DNA from 3 places in the Pseudarthrobacter sp. C1 genome. Region 3 is predicted to be linked to each of the others. Evidence: riboswitches for the same ligand, from Rfam matches in the RefSeq annotation. Region 3 holds a riboswitch; each other region holds the start of a gene.
The links. A riboswitch is a leader RNA that binds a small molecule or an ion and turns the genes downstream of it on or off. The one in region 3 is predicted to bind S-adenosylmethionine.
Positions count from the first base shown of each region.

Region 1: it holds a riboswitch for S-adenosylmethionine, as region 3 does, so the genes downstream of both, U7114_RS12670 (DUF1737 domain-containing protein) here and U7114_RS03585 (aminotransferase class V-fold PLP-dependent enzyme) in region 3, are expected to answer to the same signal.
Region 2: it holds a riboswitch for S-adenosylmethionine, as region 3 does, so the genes downstream of both, U7114_RS13680 (bifunctional o-acetylhomoserine/o-acetylserine sulfhydrylase) here and U7114_RS03585 (aminotransferase class V-fold PLP-dependent enzyme) in region 3, are expected to answer to the same signal.

Region 1 is NZ_JAYESK010000006.1:235,952-238,209, forward strand. Features, by position in the region: gene U7114_RS12665 (hypothetical protein) at 227-481, shown strand; SAM riboswitch class IV at 762-876, shown strand; gene U7114_RS12670 (DUF1737 domain-containing protein) at 889-1,167, shown strand; gene U7114_RS12675 (rhodanese-like domain-containing protein) at 1,164-1,574, shown strand; gene U7114_RS12680 (O-succinylhomoserine sulfhydrylase) at 1,575-2,258, shown strand, end outside.
Region 2 is NZ_JAYESK010000007.1:170,265-172,522, reverse strand. Features, by position in the region: gene U7114_RS13685 (VOC family protein) at 1-599, opposite strand, end outside; SAM riboswitch class IV at 765-880, shown strand; gene U7114_RS13680 (bifunctional o-acetylhomoserine/o-acetylserine sulfhydrylase) at 924-2,249, shown strand.
Region 3 is NZ_JAYESK010000002.1:195,626-197,883, reverse strand. Features, by position in the region: gene U7114_RS03585 (aminotransferase class V-fold PLP-dependent enzyme) at 1-1,270, opposite strand, end outside; SAM riboswitch class IV at 1,306-1,419, opposite strand; gene hisN (histidinol-phosphatase) at 1,579-2,258, opposite strand, start outside.

The DNA.
Region 1 (2,258 bases), on a different contig from region 3:
AGGTAATCCATTCGCTTGCCGAATCCGTTGTCTACGAGTAAAGTCTACATTGTAGATGCGGCAGTGACACCGCCCTGTAGCCCCTGGTTTCAACTAGTAGCCCCCGGTTTCAACTAGTTCTTGATTTCCGCGGGCTTCATCAACACTCCATGCCCCGTGCACGGCATTGAGGTTCGCTGCTGTAGCCGAACGGCGGCACCACCGCACTTAGCGAAGGGAAGCCGTCATGGCGCATTCGCAGTTCGATCTCTTTCTAAAAGAAGCCACCTACATTGACCAGGCCTCGGACGCCACCCTCGACCGTGACCGCCTTTACGGCCTGTACACCAGCTGGTGCTTCATCAACCAGCAGAAGCCCGGCCTGGAGTCCAATTTCTGGATAGCCATGAATTGCCGCATCAGGCACGGCCGCAAGGGGCTGCGCATGAAAGGCCCCGCCGCTGCCGACTACATCCTGGCAAGCTACCCGGGCCTCGTCTAAGCAACGGCACAACGAGTACGGCGTGGACCACGTGCCTGGGGCACAGGGTCCACGCCGTTCCTTCTTAAGCGCGCTTAGGCGCGCTCCCTGCTGCTGCATCAGCCTGATCCTGCCGCTCCCCCGGGCCCACCCCCGGACACCCAAGGAGGAGCCGCCGTCGTACTTTAGGTGAAGGTGCCGGACGGCACTGGGCTCCACTGCGGCGCCCGGCCTACTTCAGTTACGCAACATGACGACGACGGCGGTGCGGCCGCGGGCGGCAAGTGTTACGTTTTTGGGGAGTAATGAGTACCGGCGCCAAGCCCTGACTGGCCGGTCGGCAACCCTCCTTTCGCGGCGGGGTGCCTCAGGTGAACACTCGGCATATCGACCCATTCGAGCTGCAAGCGTGAGAGAAGGAGATCGTCGTGTCTGACGCACCTGCCCCTGAAGAGAAACTGTCGTACCGCCTCATCAGCGGGCCGGATGACCGCGCCTTTTGCGAGCGGATCTCCGCCGCGCTGGCGGAAGGCTATGTCCTCCATGGCAGCCCGGCGGCAACCTTCAACGGCAGCAGTGTGATCGTGGCGCAGGCGGTAGTCCTGCCGGCAGCCATCGCTTCCGCGGACGCTGCCGTGGCAGATGCCGTTGACGACCTCGAGTCCTCCGGCGATGACCTTGACTTCGGCGGCGAGGGCCACGCATGAGCTACGCCGGAGACCTGACCCCGCAGGAGGCCTGGGAAAAACTTGAGCAGGGCGCCATCCTGGTGGATGTGCGCACGGAGGGCGAATGGGCCCACATCGGCATTCCCGACACCAAGGCCACCGAGAACGATCCGCTGTTCATCCAGTGGACCTTCCCGGGCGGAATCCCCAACCCCGACTTCATCACCGACCTTAGCCAACAGGCGCCCGAGGACAAGTCAACCGAACTGGTGTTCCTGTGCCGTTCCGGCCAGCGTTCCATCGCGGCCGCTATCGCCGCCACGCAGGCCGGCTTCACCTCCTACAACGTCCTGGAGGGCTTTGAGGGTGAACCGGACCGTTATGGAGAACGTACCGTCAACGGCTGGAAGAACCGCGGCCTGCCGACCAACCTGGGAAAGAACTAAGTGACCTTCAACGAAGACGCCGCCGGCTGGAGCCCCGACACCCAGGCCGTCCGCGGCGGGCTGGACCGCACCAACTTCCAGGAGACCAGCGAGGCTGTCTTCCTGAACTCCGGTTTCGTGTACGAATCCGCCGCTGCTGCTGAGCGGGCCTTTACGGGCGAGGACGAACGCTTTGTCTACTCGCGCTACGGCAACCCGTCCGTGGCCACGTTCCAGGAACGGCTCCGCCTGCTTGAGGGGACCGAGGCGTGCTTCGCGACGGCGTCCGGCATGTCCGCGGTTTTCACCGCCCTGGGTGCGCTGCTGGCGGCCGGGGACCGGGTGGTTGCCGCCCGCTCACTCTTCGGCTCGTGCTTTGTGATCCTGAACGAAATCCTGCCGCGCTGGGGCGTGGAGACCGTCTTCGTGGACGGCCCTGACCTGGAGCAGTGGCGTGAAGCGCTCTCCGAGCCCACCACCGCCGTCTTCTTCGAATCGCCGTCCAATCCCATGCAGGAGATCGTGGACATTGCTGCGGTCAGCGACCTGGCGCATGCGGCCGGGGCCACCGTCGTCGTCGACAACGTTTTTGCCACCCCCCTGCTGCAGCGGTGCGGGAAGTTCGGCGCCGACGTGATTGTCTACTCGGGCACCAAGCACATCGACGGCCAGGGCCGGGTGCTTGGTGGCGCCATCCTGGGTACC
Region 2 (2,258 bases), on a different contig from region 3:
GAGAGGATCCCGGGGGTTCCGTGCGGCGCCACCCACTCCACAGCGACGTCCTCCAGCGGCTTCTCGACGGGTTCGCCCAGCCACTCCGTAACCCGGGCTGCGGAACCGGCAATGGTGAGGCAGCTCATTTTGACGTTGCTCTCGTAGGCGTTGGACGGGTGCAGGGACGGATCCCCCTCCCACTTGAGCATGTAGGGAACCTGGGGGTCGGCAATCAGGCCCAGGATGCCAATCTGCTTCCAGACCAATTCGCGGCCATCAGGGAACTTGCGGTTTCCGTTGACGGCGGAGCGGCCCAGCCGCTCCTCGAAGGGAGCCAGGTCGTCCACCTCGACGCACCAGCCCATCCAGCCGCCGCCCGCGGCAGACCGTGCACGCACAGCCTGCCCGAAAGGGGCCTTGTCGGAAGCGGGGTGGTCCAGGACCTCCACCACCTCGACGTATTTGTGCCCCGCGAGCGGGATGATCATATTCCGGGTTCCGAACCGCGGGTGCACCCCGCCCTTCACTGCCTCAACGCCGAGGGCAGAGGAAATACGTTCGGTGGTGGCAGCCAGGCCATCGTGTTCACAGGCGTAAGAGACGTGATCCATGCGCATGCCAACATCTTGGCACTTTGTGATCGGCCTCTCAGCTAAGGGTACCCTTACCAGGATTTTCCATCCGGGACCCCTGATTTCAACCTATTCCCGGGCGGAGATCAGGGGGACTATGTTCGTCACAATCCTGTCCCGCACCGGTTTCATGTTCCTACACTGGGCTCAGGTCATGAGTGCCAGCGCCAAGCCCCGGCTCGCTGGCCGGCAACCCTCCATCCGCGGTGGGGTGCCCCGGATGAGGACCTGGCTGTCCGGCAACGGCCGGATGGCAAGCGCGGCCCGCGGTGCCTACAGCATGCCGGGCCCATGTCAGAGGAGCCTTAGTTGTCCAACGGATGGTCTTTTGAAACCCGCCAGATCCACGCAGGACAGGAGCCGGACAGTGCCACCGGCGCCCGTGCACTCCCTATCTACCAGACCACGTCCTTCGTATTCCCAAGCGCGGAAAGCGCCGCCAACCGTTTTGCCCTCGCTGAACTGGCGCCGATCTACACCCGCATCGGCAATCCCACCCAGGATGCCGTGGAACAGCGGATCGCCAGCCTTGAGGGCGGATTGGGAGCACTCCTGCTGAGTTCAGGACAGGCAGCAGGGACTTTCGCTGTCCTCAATATCGCCGAGGCGGGGGACCATATCGTTGCCAGCCCCAGCCTGTACGGCGGGACTTACAACCTGTTCGCACACACCCTGAAGAAGTTCGGCATTTCCGTGACCTTCGTGGCGGACCCGGACAACCTGGACCAGTGGCGCGACGCGGTCCAGCCAAACACCAAGCTCTTCTTCGCCGAAGTGGTGTCCAACCCCCGCCAGGACGTCCTGGACATCGAGGGCGTGTCAGGCATCGCCCATGATGCCGGCGTGCCCCTGATCGTGGACAACACCCTGTCCACCCCGTACCTGATCCGGCCGCTGGAATGGGGAGCGGACATCGTTGTCCATTCCGCAACCAAGTACCTGGGCGGCCACGGATCCGCGATTGCCGGGGTGATCGTGGACTCCGGCAAGTTCGACTTCGGCAAGGACCCTGCGAGGTTCCCGGGCTTCAACACCCCGGACCCCACGTACAACGGGCTGGTGTACGCCCGGGACCTCGGCAAGGACGGTGCCCTGGGCGCCAACCTGTCCTATATCCTCAAGGCCCGCGTCCAGCTGCTCCGGGACCTGGGCTCCGCAGTCTCCCCGTTCAACGCGTTCCTGATCGCCCAGGGCCTGGAAACGCTGAGCCTGCGGGTGGAACGGCATGTTGCCAACGCCACGGAAGTGGCGCGCTGGCTGGAAGGAAGGGACGACGTCGAATCCGTCGCCTACGCGGGGCTGCCCTCCAGTCCGTGGTACGAGCGGGGCCGCAAGTACGGGCCCAAGGGCACGGGCGCGATTGTCTCCTTCAACCTGGCTGGCGGGGCCGAGGCCGGCAAGCGCTTCGTTGACGCGCTGGAGCTGCACTCCCACGTGGCAAACATCGGCGACGTCCGCTCCCTTGTCATCCACCCGGCGTCGACCACCCACAGCCAGCTTTCCCCGGAGCAGCAGGCCGTCGCCGGCGTGACCCCCGGCCTGGTCCGGTTGTCGGTGGGAATCGAACACATCGATGACATCCTGGCGGACCTCGAAGCGGGCTTTCGGGCAGCAAAGGACGCGACCGGGGCCTAGCCGGACGCA
Region 3 (2,258 bases):
CAAGCCGGGATCCCACGCCGAAACTGGCACGGAGGGAACCCGACGGCAGCCCCAGCCGCTTGAGCAGCGGGTGGGCGCAGAAGCGGCCGTCACGCAGGCCCACGCCATGCTCTGCCGACAGGTACGCCGCCACCAGTCCGGCGTCGTAGCCTTCGACCGAGAAGTTGACCACGCCGATGGTGTCCGTATCCGGGTTGGTGTCCTGAAAGATCTGGTGGACGGTCACGCCGTCGATTCCCTGCAGGCCCTCCACCAGGTAGGAGCGGATGGCTGATTCGTGCGCGTGCCAGCGGTCCTGGTCCAGCCCCGCGATGACCTGCGTTGCGCGGGCCAGGGTGGCCGCTCCCAGCACGTTCGGTGATCCGCCCTCATGGCGGGCCGGGCCCGTTGCCCAGCTGACGCCGTCGAGCCTTGCCTCCTTGACGGCGCCGCCGCCGGCAAGGTGCGGTGTTCCGGCGTCGAGCCAGTCCGGCCGGCCCACCAGCACACCGGCGCCAAAAGGCGCGTAAAGCTTGTGCCCCGAGAAGGCGATGTAGTCGACGTCGTCAGCGGTGATGTCGATGCGGCGGTGCGGCGCCAGCTGGGCCGCGTCCACCACGATCCGTGCGCCGTGCTCGTGGGCGAGTGCGGCGAGGGCGCGGACGGGAAGGATCTCGCCCGTGACGTTGGACGCGCCGGTGACGGCGAGCAGGCTTACCCCGCCGTGCTGCAGTTCGGCACGCACGGCCTCAATGGTCCCTGCGATGGTGTCGTCCGCCACGATGCTGCGGTGGGGCACGCCCTGCCATGGCAGCAGGTTGGCGTGGTGCTCAATGTCGAGGTACAGGACGTCGCCGTCGGCCCGGCCGTTCGTGACGGGCAGGCAGCCGGCCAGCAGGTTGAGGGAGTCGGTGGTGTTCCGGGTGAAGATCACGGAATCGTCCGGGCGGCCGCCCACGAACTCCCGGACGATGGCCCTGGCATTCTCGTAGACCGAGGTGCTGATCTGGGAGGCGTAGCCGGCTCCGCGGTGCACGCTCGCGTAGAACGGCAGGATTTCATTGAGGTAGGCGGACACCACGGAGAGCGCCGGCGCGGACGCGCCGTAGTCCAGGTTCGCGTACCGGACGTGCCCGCCATGGATCAGGGGAGCCTGGATTTCGGCGCCCGTGACTGCCGCCAGGGGACGGCCGGCTGCGGCGTGGCGCTGGTCGAAGAGGGCGTCCTGTCCGGGCTGTGCTGCGGCGTCAGGCTGGATTGCGGCGTTGGGGGAGACGGTGGCTGTTGTCACAGAGACCTCACTTTGGAACAGGACTCCGCTGGGGGAATCCGCGCTTGCCGCATCCGTTCCGGACCGGCCTGGTCGTCACCCGGGGCACCCCACCGCGAATGGAGGGTTGCCGGCCAGCAAACCGGGGTTTAGCGCTGGCACTCGTGACCTGGTTAAGAGCGTAGGACATAGCCCGCGCAGGCTAAAAGCCGGCCGGAATGTTAAGGCCTTTGTTACGCGCAGTTGAAAAGGTCCGCTTTTGCCGAAGATAACGACGGCGGGCGCCTCCTTTCGGAGGTGCCCGCCGTTGATTGTTCGGAAGAGGAGGGTCAGAGGAGGTCGTCCAGGTCCGGGTTCAACCGGCGCAGCACCTCCGAGTGAAGGATGGAATTCGTGGCCAGTGCGTTGCCGCCGAACGGGCCGTCCTCACCTTCCAGCGATGTGAACCGGCCGCCCGCTTCAACCACGATGGGCACCAGGGCGGCCATGTCGTAGAGGTTGAGCTCGGGCTCGCAGGCGATATCCACCGAGCCTTCCGCCACCATGCAGTACGACCAGAAGTCCCCGAATGCCCTGGTACGCCACACGTCCTCCGTGAGGCCCAGGAATTCGTTGAGGTTACCGCGCTCCTTCCAGCCGCCAAGGCTCGAATAAGACAGGGAAGCGTCGGACAGTTTGGACACGTTGGACACGCGGAGGCGGGTTGCGGCTGCCAGGGAACGTCCCATATAGGCGCCCATGCCCTTGGCCGCCCACCAGCGCTTGCCCAGTGCAGGGGCGCTCACCACGCCCACCACCGGCTCGCCTTCGTCCACGAGGGCGATCAGCGTGGCCCACACCGGAACGCCGCGGACGAAATTCTTGGTGCCGTCGATGGGATCGATGATCCACCGCCGCGCACCATGGCCGGTGCTGCCAAACTCCTCGCCGAGTACGGCATCGCGCGGACGGGAACGGGAGAGCTGGCCGCGGATGGCCTCCTCGGCCGCCTTGTCGGCATCGGTGACGG